Methyloterricola oryzae: one gene and its partner. The protein of the gene in region 1 interacts with the protein of each later gene in a pairwise test. Links are inferred from orthologs where the notes say so. Each region holds a gene or a part of one and is shown on either strand. Other genes may lie near its edges.

Region 1 (9,278 bases):
CTGCAAGCTGAATTCGCCGGCGCCCCCCGGCGCCTCGTGGAACTCGATGCTGCTCACGATCACCTGGGGCAGCCGCCAGCGCCGGGCCAATTCGGCACCCACGGCATAGTAGTCAAAGCCGAACACGTGCCGCTGCGCCTGAAATTCCGGGATATTATCCCGCGTGGCCAGCAGCACGGCGGCGCGGGACGGCTCGGGCAGGCGCTGATAGACGATGAGTCGGCCGATTTCGTGCAATAATCCGCAGACGAAACTGGCGCCGAGTTGCTGCTTCTGCGGGTGGCGTTCCGCCAGGAATTTGGCGATCAGCGCGCAACGCACGCTCATCATCCAGAAGTTGCGCATCGAGATGAGCCCGTTGGGCAGGGAAGAGAAGCGGTCCACCACCAGGGTTGCGAGGACGAGATCCCGCAGTTCCTGGTAGCCGATGATCTTGACGGCGTCCCGGATGGAGGAGACCGGACTTGGAAAATGGTAGAGCGCGCTGTTGACGATTTTGAGCAGGCGTGCCGTCAGCCCGGCATCGTGTTCGATGAGAAACGTCACTTCTCCCAGACTGCCGTTCGGATCGTCAAGTATCTTGTTGATCTTTAGGAATATCTCAGGGGGTGAGGCGAGTTGGACATTTCCTGCGAGAATTTCCCTGATGCTTACGCTGACGTGGTCCTTCATGCTTCTTCCTTTAACGACAATGGACAGACTCCGTATGGTATACACCATGCGATGATTCAATTGTTGTCTATATTCTGAAAAAGGTCGAGCTATCCTGCCCTGCAGGCGCTTTTCGCAAGGGTTGTCGGATGGTATTCAGGCCGAATTCGGGTGGACCGTGAGTATAGGTACACTGCACTATGATTGAAGAGGGGGCGCGGCACGGTATCCTCGTGGCCGAAGCGCGAGCTGAGCGCCGAGTCTGGTTTGAGCATGCGCTGGCGAAAGCCGGCCTGTCTGCGGTTTTTGTCCCAGAGAGGGATTTCGGGCCGGTGGCCTGGGAGTGCTGTCAAGCGCCTCCGGACGGCGTGCGCCTGTTCCTCTGGTCGCTGGAAGGTCCATTGCCAAAGGCTGAACAGGTCCGCGAAGTGGTGGCATCAGGCGTCACCGTGGTGATATTGCGTGACAAGCGGTGTGAGTCGTTGCCAACCTCGGAGGCCCTGCTGATGGCGCTGGATGAGGCCGGTGCGCTGATGGTGACGGCGCCTACCGATCCGGCAGGCGTGGACATACTGGTGAGCCTGGCTCTGCGCTTATGTCCCGAGCGTGCCCGGCGCGCGGAGGAGCAGACGCGCCTGCTGGACGAACTGGCGGACCGCCGGGTCATGGAAGCCCGCCTCCAGTACCTGGTAGCCCATGATGAGCTGACCGGCTTGGCCAATCGCCGCAGCCTGGAAGCCGCTCTGCAGGGTGACCGGGGAATCCGGACAGGTGCCTTGCTATACCTTGATCTGGACCGCTTCGATCTGGTCAATGACCTGGAGGGACACGGCAGCGGTGACCGGTTGCTGGTGGAAGTGGTGGGCGTGTTGCATCGCATGCTGGCGCCGGAACAACTGGCTGCGCGAATCGGGGCCGACGAGTTCTGCATTTTTCTGCCGGATGCGGACAAAGAGGCAGCCGCGGCGATGGCCGAACGTCTGCGCCGTGCCCTGGACGGTTTCCACTTTCTCCCGGGACGCGACAACTACCGGATTTCCGCCAGCCTCGGTGTCGCGCTGCTGGATGGTCGCAGCCGCCTGCAGCACCCCGGGGAGGCGATCACCCGCGCCCACCAGGCCTGCAATGTGGCGAAGAGCAACGGTCGTAACCGTGTGCATTGCTATAACGAGGACGATCAGGACGTCTACACCCGGCATCGCGATGTCCTGTGGGTGCCTATCCTGCGCGAGGCCTTGGTCGAAAACCGATTCTTTCTGGTGTTTCAGCCCATCGTACGGGTTGCGGACGGGGCGGTGACACACTACGAAGTGTTGCTGCGCCTGCAGGGCCGGAGCGGACAGGTGCATCTGCCCTGCGAATTCATACCGGTGGCAGAACGCATGGGTCTGATCCACGCCATCGATCTGTGGGTGGTGGAAAACGCCGTCGACTGCCTGGCGACCCTGCCCGAGCACCAGGCCGGGCTGGGCTTCTCCGTCAATCTGTCGGTGCATGCGTTTCATCAATCCTCGCTCTACTCACTTTTGCAATCCACGCTGGCCGCAAGGGGCGTCGCGCCTGACCGTATCACCTTTGAAATTACGGAAACCGCTGCCGTCTCCAGTCACCAGCAGACGCGGGAACTCATCGCAAAAATCAGGGCCCTGGGGTGTCACTTTGCCCTGGATGATTTCGGGGCTGGATTCAGTTCCTTCGACTACATCAAAAAGTTTCCCGTCGACTATTTGAAGATCGACGGCCAGTTCATCAGCAACCTGCTGCATGATGAAACGGATCAGGTACTGGTTAAGGCGATGATCGATATCGCCAGGAAGCTGGGCAAGCGGACTGTCGCCGAATACGTGGAAACGAACGAGGTCTTTCAACTGCTGCGCGAGTTCGGGGTCGACTACGTCCAGGGCTATCTGCTGGGCCGGCCCAGTGCCCAGTTGCTGGATCTTTCGGCGCTTCCTCTCCACCAACCGCCTTTTTCCACAGTCGAATGCCGCCCCGAACGGGCCTTCTGATTTTCCTTTCCAAAACCCAGCCAGGCTTTTTTCATGAGCATGTTACGACGTCGGGCTCCCCAGAGACGGGAAGGCTCGGCTTTATCCCGCGGTATGAGGCGGCTTACGGTGTTGCTCCTGCTCTTTATGGCCGTGCTCACGCTGTCCTATGTGGCGTATCAGGACTATACCGTCAGGCAGCATTTCGAGGGCAAGCGGTGGGCTTTGCCCGCCCACGTGTTTGCCAGTCCGGCCGAACTGTTCGCTGGGGCCAAGTTGGACGCAGGTCGCCTGGAAGCCCTGCTGCGGGAACTGAAATACCGTGCTGACCCGCAGTTGACGACACAAGGCGCTTTCGTGCGCTCTGGCAGCGAAATACGGCTCAGGACCCGGGAGTTTCATTTCTGGGATGCGAGTGAACCCAGCCGCCAACTGCGCGTCACGTTTGGCGGCGGGGAAGTGATCGCGGTGGAGGATATTGATAGCGGAGAGTCGCTGCCGATCTACCGGCTGGAGCCGGTCCAGATCGGGAGCTTCTATCCGGCCTTGAAGGAGGACCGGGTGCTGGTCAAGCTGGATCAAGTACCCAAACCCCTGATCGACGCCTTGCTATCGGTGGAAGACCGGGATTTCTACGAGCATTTTGGAGTCTCGCCCAAGGGGATCGCCCGGGCCATGTGGGCCAATGTGCGCGCCGGCGACATCGTGCAGGGGGGCAGCACCCTGACCCAGCAATTGGTCAAGAACTTCTACCTCAGCTCGGAACGTACCTGGTGGCGCAAGCTCAACGAGGTGCTCATGTCCCTTTTGCTGGAAGCGCGCTATTCCAAGCAGGAAATTCTCGAGGCCTATCTCAACGAAATCTATTTGGGGCAGGATGGCGCCCGCGCCATCCATGGCTTCGGGCTCGCCAGCCAGTTCTATTTCAGCCGTTCCGTGGAGGAGTTGGACCTGCATCATGTGGCGCTGCTGGTGGCGCTGGTGCGCGGGCCCTCGTTCTATGATCCGGTGCGCATGCCAACGAAGGCACGGGATCGGCGGGATCGTGTGCTCGATGCCATGGTAGAGCAGGGCTATCTCGCGCCGCAGCAAGCACAGGCCGCCAAGCTGCAGCCACTGGATGTGCAGAGCAATCCCCACCAGGCGATCAGCCGTTATCCCGCTTTCCTTGATCTGGTAAAGCGGCAATTGCAGCAGGAATATCGGAACGAGGATCTGACCACGACGGGGCTGAACATATTCACCACCCTCGATGTGGAGGTGCAACAGCAGCTTCAGGCCGCAGTCGACCGAACCCTGACGAGGCTGGACAAGCAACGAAAGTCCGGCAGCTTGGAAACCGCCGCAATTATCACGCGGCGCGCGACGGGCGAGATCGCTGCTCTGGTCGGGGGGCGTGATGCGGAATCGACAGGTTACAACCGGGCCCTGGATTCGGTCCGCCAGATCGGCTCATTGTACAAGCCGGTGGTATTCCTGACGGCACTCGCCGACCCGCGCCGCTATACCCTGGTTTCGCCCCTGCAGGATCGCGCCATTCGCGTGGCCGGAGGCGGAGCCGCGCCTTGGACGCCGAAGAATTACGATAACCGCGAACACGGCACGGTCCCGCTGTACTCGGCTCTGGCCCATTCCTACAACCTTGCGACGGTGCGCCTGGGTCTGGATGTAGGGGTGCCGCGTACGGTACAGACATTTCACAGCCTGGGGGTGGAGCGCGATCTGGCGGAATTTCCGGCAACCCTCCTGGGGGCGGGGGAACTGACTCCCATGGATGTCATGCAGATGTATCAGACGCTGGCCAACGACGGCTTCGTGACGCCCCTTCGGGCCATCCAGGCCGTGGTGGCGCAGGATGGCCACACCTTGCAGCGCTATACCCTGGACGTGAAGCAGAGCCTCGATCCGGCCGCTGTCTATCTGGTGAACCGGGCCTTGCAGGAAGTGACCCGGGAAGGCACTGCGCGGGCCGTATATTCCTATCTGTCCAGGGATTTTGACGTGGCTGGGAAAACCGGCACCACCAATGATATGCGCGATAGTTGGTTCGCGGGTTTCACCGGTGACTACGCGGGCGTGGTCTGGCTGGGGCGCGATGACAACAAGCCGGCCGGATTGACCGGGGCTCAGGGGGCGCTGCATATCTGGGCGGCCACCATGGGCAAGGTCAGTCGTGAACCCCTGCAATTGGATGCGCCGGACAATGTGGAAAGCGTCTGGATAGACCGCAGCAACGGCCTGCGCGCCAGTGAGGCCTGCGCAAGCGCCACGCCGCTTCCATTCATAACCGGGTCTGCGCCGGCGCTTTACTCCGCCTGCGGAGGCAGTGAGTCAGACGAGGGTGAAGGAGGCAGTTGGCTGGACAGGCTGTTCTGAAGGGGCCCGATGCGGTTCGGAAACCGTCTGGCTTAAAGAACCTGCCAAGGATTGTCGAGGGGCGCGCCGCGCCGCCAAGCCGGAGAACGACCGGAGCGCGGTGGGTTTCAGGACTTGTCGATCTTGGCCAGAAGGGCCGTGGCTTCCTTCTTCTGGGCCTCGTTGCCGCGCGACAGGACGTCGGCGATGATCTCCCGGGCCGTGGCGGAGTCGCCCATGTCGATGTAGGCCTTGGCCAGGTCCAGCTTGGTTTCCTGCTCGTCCATATCGGTGAGGCTGGCGAACAGCTCTTCGTCGCTGGCATCGAGGGTGGGCGCAGATGCGGGCGCCTCCGGGGGCTTCTCCACGGGGAAGTCCAGCCCCATGTCGAAATCCAGTGCCGCCACTTCGTCCGTGCCTTCGTCCTTGGCTCCCATCTCGACGAGGATGTCGTCCAGGGACTTGTCTTGATCTGCCGCTGGCTTGGATGCCTGGCCTGCGCCCGCTTTCGGGCCGGGTTCGAATGGGATCAGGTTGTCCAGGTCGAGGGCCATGTCCGGCTTGTCTCGCTTAACTTCTGATTTGGCGGATGGAACCTCGAAATCGAGGGCGCCCAGAGTGTCTTCCGTGTCCGAGTCCGTCTGAGGTGGGGCCAGGTCGAGGGCATCGTCGAAGTCGAAGCTCGCCAGATGCGCACCCGGGTCCGCATCGGACTTGCGATTGCCCTCCTCGAAGCGTTTCAGCTCGGCGATGAAATCGTCTTCGATTTCGGGGCCACCTTGCTCATCCAGAAGCTCGCCTCCCAGGTAGGCACTTTCCGCCGCATCCAGCTTGATGTCGCCGACGCCCGAGAACAGCGGATTTCCGGGGCACAACTCCCGCCCCATCTCCTTGACTTTGTCCCAGAAAACGCCATCGGCATCTTTTCCGTCCTCGAACAATTCGACGGCATACTTCTCGAAAGCGCCGCGATTCTCCGTCGCGTAATGGATTTCCAACAGCTTGAGCTTGCATTCGTCGCGTTCGGGATGCTGGGCGATGGCACTGGTGATCAAATCCTCCGCCTGCTTGTAGCGCCCGTAAGCCAGGTACACGTCGGCTTCGGAGATGGGATCCACCTCGTCGGCTTCGCCGCTCAGGGCGTCAAAATCGCTGGGCGTGAATTCGCTGAGGAAGGAACTCTTGGACGAAACCACGATATGTTCCGTGGGCATCGCGTCCAGTATGGGGGTGGGCGTCGGGGTCTCCGCGATGCGGTCGCGCAGGTTCGGAGCCAGGATGCTCTCCGCCTCATCCTGCAGGGCGGCGCGCCGCCGCATGGCGGACCAGGCGATGAAACCGAGCAGGAACAGCGAACCCAGGCCGACGGTGCCAAGCAGCAAGGGTTCATCCAGGAAGGCATCCAGCAGACTCGGCTCCTCCATCGGCGGGGGCGCCGGGCGGGGAGGCTTCACAGCCGGCTTGACCGCCGGTGGTGTCACCGGCGGCAGGGCCTGTTGCTTGGGCGCGGTGGCCGCCTCCGGGGCAGGCGTTATTACCGGTGCCGGAGTAGCCTGCGCGGTTACCGCCGGCTCCGCCGCAGTCGTCGGTGCGGGGGTGGTCACCGCAGGGGTTGCAGTGGGTTGTACCGCAGTCGCCGCCGCCGGCGTGGGCTGCACTTCCGGCGCTACAGCCTGGCCTTGCAGGTTGGCGATCTGCTGATCCTTCAGGGTGAGCAAGCGCTGCATGGCGGTGAGCTGTTGCTCAAGCTCGTTCAGGCGCGAACGAATTTCCTCGTTCTCCTGCTTGACGGTATCGGCCACTTCCAAGGCGATATCGCCCTTGGATTTGCCGCTCTCGTCGCGTCCCGTGCCCGCTTTGCCTTTCTCATCCTGGGGGCTGAGCAGTTTCAGCTGGCTTCCGGAAACCGTCTCGCCGGAGTCAGGTGCCGTCTCCGGTCGCTGCTCCGCAAGCCGCCCCTGTTTGGGCGCGCTGCCTGCCGCTTCCCTCGGCATCCGCGAGGGAAGACTCAGAATCGTATCCCGATCCGGGATCGCCAGCGTCTGGCCGGCTCTCAGTGCGTTGATGTTGTTCCTGATGAAAGCCTGCGGATTGGCCTGATAGAGGGCCGCCATGGCCTGATCCTGGGACACGCCCAACTCGCGCGCCACCAGCCTGGCGATACCCGACAGGGTCTCATTGGTCCTCACGGGACCGTAGCTGGCCCCACGGATGCGCGTCTTGTCCGGGGTTTCGACGCCGACACGGTTGCTCCGGGCGGCGCGCCGCGGCATGTAGTCTTCCTCGGGCGCGGGCCGGGTGCTTCGGACCTCGTCGCTGGTTTCCGGCAACTCCGTGCTTGGGACGGTTTCTTCCTTGAAGGTGGAAGGCGGGTCGAGCAGAACCGTGAATTCGCGCAACATCCTGCCTTGAGGCCAATTGACTTCCAGCAGGAAGTTCAGGAAGGGTTCACGGATCACGTCCTGCGAACTGACGCGGATGGCGTAGCTGCCATCGCGTCTCTGTACCGGCTTGAAGCGCAGTTTGGTCAGCGCGTAGCTGCGTTCGATGCCGGCTTTGCTGAAAGCTTCCGGGGAAGCGAGGCTCACCTTCACATCGTCCAGGGTTTCGGAGCCGGAAGTGACCAGGGGGATTTCCGCGTTCAGGGTCTGGTTCAGTGAGGAACGCAACCGGATGTCTCCGATGCCCAGGGCGCTGGCGCCGAGCGGGGCCAGGACACTCATCACTGCCAGCGTTACGGAAATCTTGCGCACGTCGCCTGCTCCTCGTAGGTCCTTCGTCCAAACCCATCCGCGGGTCTGGCAATCACATTCGTGTTTTGGAAGCCTTGATCTGTGCCGGATGTGACCGCGCTCTCGCGAAGCCGTCCTGACTCTGTTCAGAGCCTGCCCTAGATGGTGACCAAAGCCTCCCCTGCACGAGCAAAGACTAGCTTCAGATGTAGCTTTTTACCAGCAGTTCCGCGATTTGCACGCTGTTGAGGGCCGCGCCCTTGCGAACGTTGTCGGACACGACCCAGAGATTCAATCCGTTGGGATGGGAGATGTCTTCGCGGATGCGGCCCACGAACACCGGGTCTTCGCCTGCGGCTTCCGTCACCGCCGTCGGATAGCCGCCTGGCGCATGCTCGTCCAGCACCGTCACCCCGGGGGCGCGGGACAGGATCTCGCGGGCGCGCTCGGCGCTCAGCTTGTCGCGGGTCTCGATGTGCACCGCTTCGGAATGCCCATAGAACACCGGCACGCGCACGGCGGTGGGATTCACCTGGATGCCGTCGTCGCCCATGATCTTGCGCGTTTCCCACACCATCTTCATCTCTTCCTTGGTGTAGCCGTTCTCCATGAACACGTCGATCTGCGGCAGGACGTTGAAGGCGATCTGCTTGGGGTAGACCTTGGGCGTGATCGGCTTGGCGTTGAGCAGGGCCGCCGTCTGGGTCGCCAGTTCATCGATGGCCTTCTTGCCGGTTCCCGAGACCGCCTGGTACGTGCAGACGTTGATGCGGGTGATGCCGGCGGCGTCGTGCAATGGCTTGAGCGCCACCAGCATCTGGATGGTGGAGCAGTTGGGATTGGCGATGATGCCGCGGTTGGTGTATCGGGCGATGGCCTCGGGGTTCACCTCCGGCACCACCAGCGGAATGTCGTCCTCGTAGCGGAAGCAGGAGGTGTTGTCGACGATCACGCAGCCCGCCTCGGCGGCGATGGGCGCCCAGTGGGCGGACACCGAGGCACCGGCGGAGAACAGGCCGATCTGCGCCTTGGACCAGTCGAAGCCGGCCACATCCTGCACCGTGATCGATTGGCCCTTGAATTCAACCTCGGTGCCGGCGGAACGGGCGCTGGCCAGGGCGAATACCTCGCCCACGGGAAAACGGCGTTGCTCGAGTATGGACAGCATGGTCTCGCCGACGGCGCCGGTAGCGCCCAGCACGGCGACATTGTACGTCTTGCTCATGGTTGGAACCCGTTAGTGCGTTGTTGCTCGGAGGGCGGCGACGATGGCGTCGCCCATGGCGGCGGTGCCGACCTTGTGCGCGCCCTCGGCGTGGATATCCGCGGTGCGAAGGTTCTGGTCCAGCGCCTTGATGACAGCCTTCTCGACCCGTTCCGCCGACGCCGCATCGTCGAAACTGTAGCGCAGCAGCATGGCCAGGGAGAGGATGGTGGCGATCGGGTTGGCGATGCCCTTGCCGGCGATGTCCGGGGCGGAGCCGTGTATCGGCTCGTACATGCCCTTGCCATCCTGGTTGAGGGAAGCCGAGGGCAACATGCCGATGGAGCC
Region 2 (4,605 bases), on another replicon or contig:
CGCCTTTCATTCGCTGGAAGACCGTATCGTCAAGCGCTTCATGCGCGACCAGGAACGGGGCCGGCCGCTACCCGCCCATCTGCCCGTGCCTATCGAGCATCGGGCGCGACTGCGTCGGGTCGGCAAAAAGCGCCTGCCATCGGCCGACGAGGTTCAGGCCAATGTGCGCGCGCGCAGCGCCGTCATGCGGGTAGCCGAGCGGGTGGCGGCATGAGGAGCATCCTGGTGCTGCTGCTGATCGTGGTGGTTTCGGCCTTGGGCGTGGTTTACACCAAGTACCGGTCACGCATGTTGTTCGCTGAAATCCAGCGCCTGGAGCAGGAACTGGACGGCTATGAAGTGGAGCTTGGGCAGTTGCAGCTCGAGCAGAATACCTGGGCGGAACACAGCCGCATCGAGCGTCTGGCCCGCACCCGGTTGGGGATGGATTTGCCCCGCAGGGAATCGATCATTTATGTCAAACCTTAGTATTGGCAAGCTACCATGATGGTCATCAGTAATACCAGACGGATCGATGAAACGGACTACGCCGGTCGCTGGCGTTTCCTCTTGATTGCCATGATGTGCGCCATGCTGGTACTCGTGGGGCGCGCTATCAAACTGCAGGTGCTGGACCGCCAGTTCCTGATCCAGCAAGGTGACATGCGCCACGTCGGCGTGGTGCCGGTTCCGGCGCACCGCGGCCGCATCCTTGACCGCAACGGCGAATTGCTCGCCATCAGTTCCCCCGTCAAATCCGTTTGGGTCAATCCCAAGGAGTTCGAGGCGAGCGACCAGGATGTCAAAGCCTTGGGCGATGCGATCGGGATGAGCCCTAAGGAGATCCGGCGGCGCACGTCCAATTCCGGCCGCGGCTTCGTCTATCTGAAACGGCGCATGAGTCCGGAGATGGCTGACCAGGCTATCGCAATCGGCATTCCCGGTGTCTACGCGGAGCGGGAGTACCAGCGCTATTACCCCACAGGCGAAGTGGCGGCCCACATGCTGGGGTTCAACAATATCGACGACAGCGGTCAGGAAGGCATGGAACTGGCCTACAACGACTGGCTGAAGGGTGTGCCCGGCGCCAAGCGCATCATGCGTGACGGCAAGCGGCGCATCATCGAGGACGTGGAAGTGCTGCGCATGCCGTCGGCAGGCAAGGACCTCAAGCTGAGTATCGATCAGCGTCTGCAATACCTGGCCTACCGCGAGCTGAAGCGAACCGTGCTGCAGCACCGAGCGAAGTCGGGCACGCTGGTCCTTCTGGATTCGGAGAGCGGCGAGGTGCTGGCCATGGCCAATCAGCCGTCCTTCAATCCCAACAGCCGCGCCCGTATCAGCGGCAACGTCTCCCGCAACCGGGCCATTACCGATCTGTTCGAGCCCGGCTCCACCATCAAGCCGTTCGGCGTCGCCTGCGCCATGGAATTGGGCAAAATCGGGCCCGGCACGGTGTTCAACACCAGCCCGGGGCAGTTGCGCGTGGGCAGCAATGTGGTGAAGGACGTGCACAACTACGGCGTCCTGGATGTGGCCCACATTCTGCAAAAGTCCAGCAACGTGGGCATGACCAAGATCGCCCTGAACCTGCCGTCCGGCAAGCTTTGGGCTTTCTACAACAACCTGGGTTTCGGTCAGGGGCTGGAGACCGGTTTTCCCGGCGAGGCGAGCGGCCGGCTCTCCAACCACCAGAACTGGGGTCCGTTCCACCAGGCGACGCTGTCCTTCGGCTATGGTCTCTCAACTTCCGCGCTGCAACTGGCGAGGGCGTATTTGTCCTTGGCCAACGGTGGCGAAATACCGATGGTGGGCCTTTTGAAGCGGGAGAAGCCGCCTGAAGTCCACCGCATCATGTCGGCCAAGACCGCCAACAGCGTGAAAACCATGCTGGAGGCTGTGGTGACCCGCGAGGGAACCGCCATCAAGGCCGCCATCCCCGGATACCGCGTAGCCGGCAAGACCGGCACGGTCAAGAAAAGCGGCGCCCATGGCTATCAGCAGGGCGCTTACCTGTCGCTGTTCGCCGGCATGGCGCCAGCGAGCAAACCCAAATTGGTGATGATCGTGATGATCGACAATCCTACAGCGGGCGAATACTACGGCGGCGCCGTGGCGGCCCCCGTATTTTCCACGGTGATGGAAGGCGCCCTGCGCCTGCTGAATATCGCGCCTGATCAGGAGGAACCGCCGGTAATTACCGTCGCCCAGGAAGGTGCCATATGATGCCGGCCAAGGACACGCCCCCCGACCTCAGGCTCGACCGGCTCCTGGAGGGGCTGGTCGAAGGCGGCCCCGGCGTGCCCTCGCTGGTGGTACGCGGACTCTCACTCGATAGCCGGGACATCTGTCCCGGCGACGTGTTTTTTGCGCTGGCGGGAACCCGTTGCCACGGCCTCCGCTACGCCGAGGCCGCCATTGCCGCCGGCGCTTGCGCCATTCTGTATGAGCCCGCGGAAGGCGGCACGGAACTGGCGCGTGGCATCAGCGCGGTTCCCTGCGTGCCTGTGGCGGGACTGCAGCAGCGGGTGGGCCAGATCGCCGACCGCTTTTACGGCGAGCCCTCGCGCCATCTGGACATCATCGGCATCACCGGGACCAACGGGAAGACCTCCTGCAGCCATTTCCTCGCTCACGCCCTGAACAATCACCGGCCGGCTGCCGTCATCGGCACCCTGGGCTGGGGTGTGCTGGGCGAACTGTCCAGTACCAGTCATACCACGCCGGATGCCATCGAGGTGCATGCCCTGCTGGACCGCTTGCGTGGGCAGAACGTGCGTGCCGTCGCCATGGAGGCTTCCTCCCACGGATTGGTGCAGGGACGTGTCAACGGTGTGCGCTTTCGCGGCGGACTGTTCACCAATCTCAGCCGCGATCACCTGGACTATCACGGCAACATGGAAGCCTATCTGGATGCCAAGCTCCGTCTGGTGCGCTGGCCCGAGCTGAATTTCATAGCCTTCAATCTCGATGACCCCAGCGCCGAAGGTGTACTGCGCGCTGCCCCGGCGGGTCTGCGTCGCCTCGCCTACACCCTGAATGCCGCCCGCGGTAGGACCGTGGATGCCGAACTCGTGTGCGCCAGCGCCGTCGCCCAGCGTGGTGACGGCGTCTCTTTTCGAGTCAGCCATTCCTTCCTCGAGGCCGAGGTCTCGGCGCCGCTGTACGGGCGCTTCAATGTCGAAAACCTGCTGGGCGTCACTGCCGTGCTGCTGGGCATGGGCTATTCGCTCGGCGAAGCCGCGCGCCGCGTCAGCCGGGTCAAGGCCGTGCCGGGCCGCATGGAGCGCTTCTCCGCGCGTTCTGGCTATGAGGTCATCGTCGATTATGCACACACTCCCGATGCCCTGGAGAAGGTGCTGGACAACCTGCGCCAGCACTGCAAGGGTCGCCTGACGGCGGTTTTCGGCTGTGGTGGCGACCGTGACAAGGGCAAGCGCCCTCAGATGGGAGCCATCGCCGAGCGGCTGGCGGACCGTGTCATCGTAACCGACGACAATCCGCGCACCGAGGACGGTCAGCGCATCGTGGAGGAAATCCTGGCGGGCTGTCAGGCGCCTTCGCAGTTGCGCGTGCAGCGTGATCGCCGCGCCGCCATTGCGGAAGCCCTTGCCGATGCTCGCCCCGGCGACATGGTGCTGGTGGCCGGCAAGGGGCATGAAGACACCCAGGACATAGGCGGGATCAAGCACCCGTTCAGTGACCGCGTGGTCGTGTGCGAGCTGTTGCAGGCCATGGGCCAGGGAGTGTCGGATGCGACTGATTGATCTGGCGACGGCCGCCGGAGGTGCGCTGTCCGGCGCGGACGCCGAATGTGGCGGTGTCAGCATCGACACCCGTACCCTGAAGCCTGGCCAATTGTTCGTCGCGATACCGGGCGCCCGCGTTGATGGGCATGACTTTGTCGCTGCCGCGGCGGCGGCCGGTGCCTGTGCGGCTCTGGTGGAGCGTCCCGTGGACGTTACGCTGCCGCAGATCGTGGTCCAGGACGCCCGTCTCGCCCTGGGAAGGATAGGCAACGCCTGGCGCAAGGCCTTGCCCGTAACCGTGGTGGGCGTCACCGGCAGCAATGGCAAGACCACGGCAAAGGAAATGGTCAGCGCCATTCTGGGCGTCCATGCCCCGGTTTTGAAAACGGTGGGTAACCTGAACAACGATTTAGGGGTGCCCTTGACCCTGGCGCGTCTCCGTCCGGAGCACCGCTATGCGGTGATCGAAATGGGCGCCAATCATCCGGGCGAGATCGCTTATGTGGCAGGGCTCGCCGCGCCGGAAGTGGCGCTCATCACCAATGCCGGCGATGCCCATCTGGAGGGGTTTGGTAGCCGCGACGGGGTGGCGCGGGCCAAGGGCGAAATGATCGGGGCCTTGCTGGCGGACGGTGTCGCGGTGCTCAACGCCGACGACGCCTACATCGGCTTTTGGCGTGGGCTGGCCGGGGAGCGCAAAGTCATCAGTTTCGGCTTTCACGAAACGGCCGACGTGCGCGGCCTGACAGAGACTGTCCGGGTGTCCCACGAGGCGGATGGGTTCCATACCCTTTTCGACTATGTCATCGGGGGAGTGAGGCGCCAATTGGCCCTGCGTCTCGCGGGCCGGCACAACGTCGCCAATGCCCTCGCTGCG

What was found.
Region 2: the proteins of mrcB (region 1) and EK23_RS10745 interact in binary tests that used the Escherichia coli proteins (3 or more experiments, as listed by UniProt). The link is inferred for Methyloterricola oryzae from one-to-one orthologs.

The regions. Positions count from the first base shown.
Region 1 is NZ_JYNS01000009.1:163,379-172,656, forward strand. What follows is about bases 2,382-5,391. They hold mrcB (penicillin-binding protein 1B), read left to right. Parts: upstream 2,382-2,768; coding sequence 2,769-5,015; downstream 5,016-5,391. Other genes in these bases: EK23_RS13530 (putative bifunctional diguanylate cyclase/phosphodiesterase), read left to right, coding at 2,382-2,660; EK23_RS13540 (motility hub landmark protein FimV), read right to left, coding at 5,123-5,391. In the rest of the region: EK23_RS13525 (HDOD domain-containing protein), read right to left, coding at 1-672; more of EK23_RS13530, read left to right, coding at 852-2,381; more of EK23_RS13540, read right to left, coding at 5,392-7,747; EK23_RS13545 (aspartate-semialdehyde dehydrogenase), read right to left, coding at 7,929-8,951; leuB (3-isopropylmalate dehydrogenase), read right to left, coding at 8,964-9,278. UniProt on the Escherichia coli protein: Cell wall formation. Synthesis of cross-linked peptidoglycan from the lipid intermediates.
Region 2 is NZ_JYNS01000006.1:226,753-231,357, reverse strand. The notes cover bases 1-2,844. They hold EK23_RS10745 (peptidoglycan D,D-transpeptidase FtsI family protein), read left to right. Parts: upstream 1-483; coding sequence 484-2,205; downstream 2,206-2,844. Other genes in these bases: EK23_RS10740 (UDP-N-acetylmuramoyl-L-alanyl-D-glutamate--2,6-diaminopimelate ligase), read left to right, coding at 2,202-2,844; ftsL (cell division protein FtsL), read left to right, coding at 211-468; rsmH (16S rRNA (cytosine(1402)-N(4))-methyltransferase RsmH), read left to right, coding at 1-214. Also shown: more of EK23_RS10740, read left to right, coding at 2,845-3,746; EK23_RS10735 (UDP-N-acetylmuramoyl-tripeptide--D-alanyl-D-alanine ligase), read left to right, coding at 3,733-4,605. UniProt on the Escherichia coli protein: Essential cell division protein that catalyzes cross-linking of the peptidoglycan cell wall at the division septum. Required for localization of FtsN.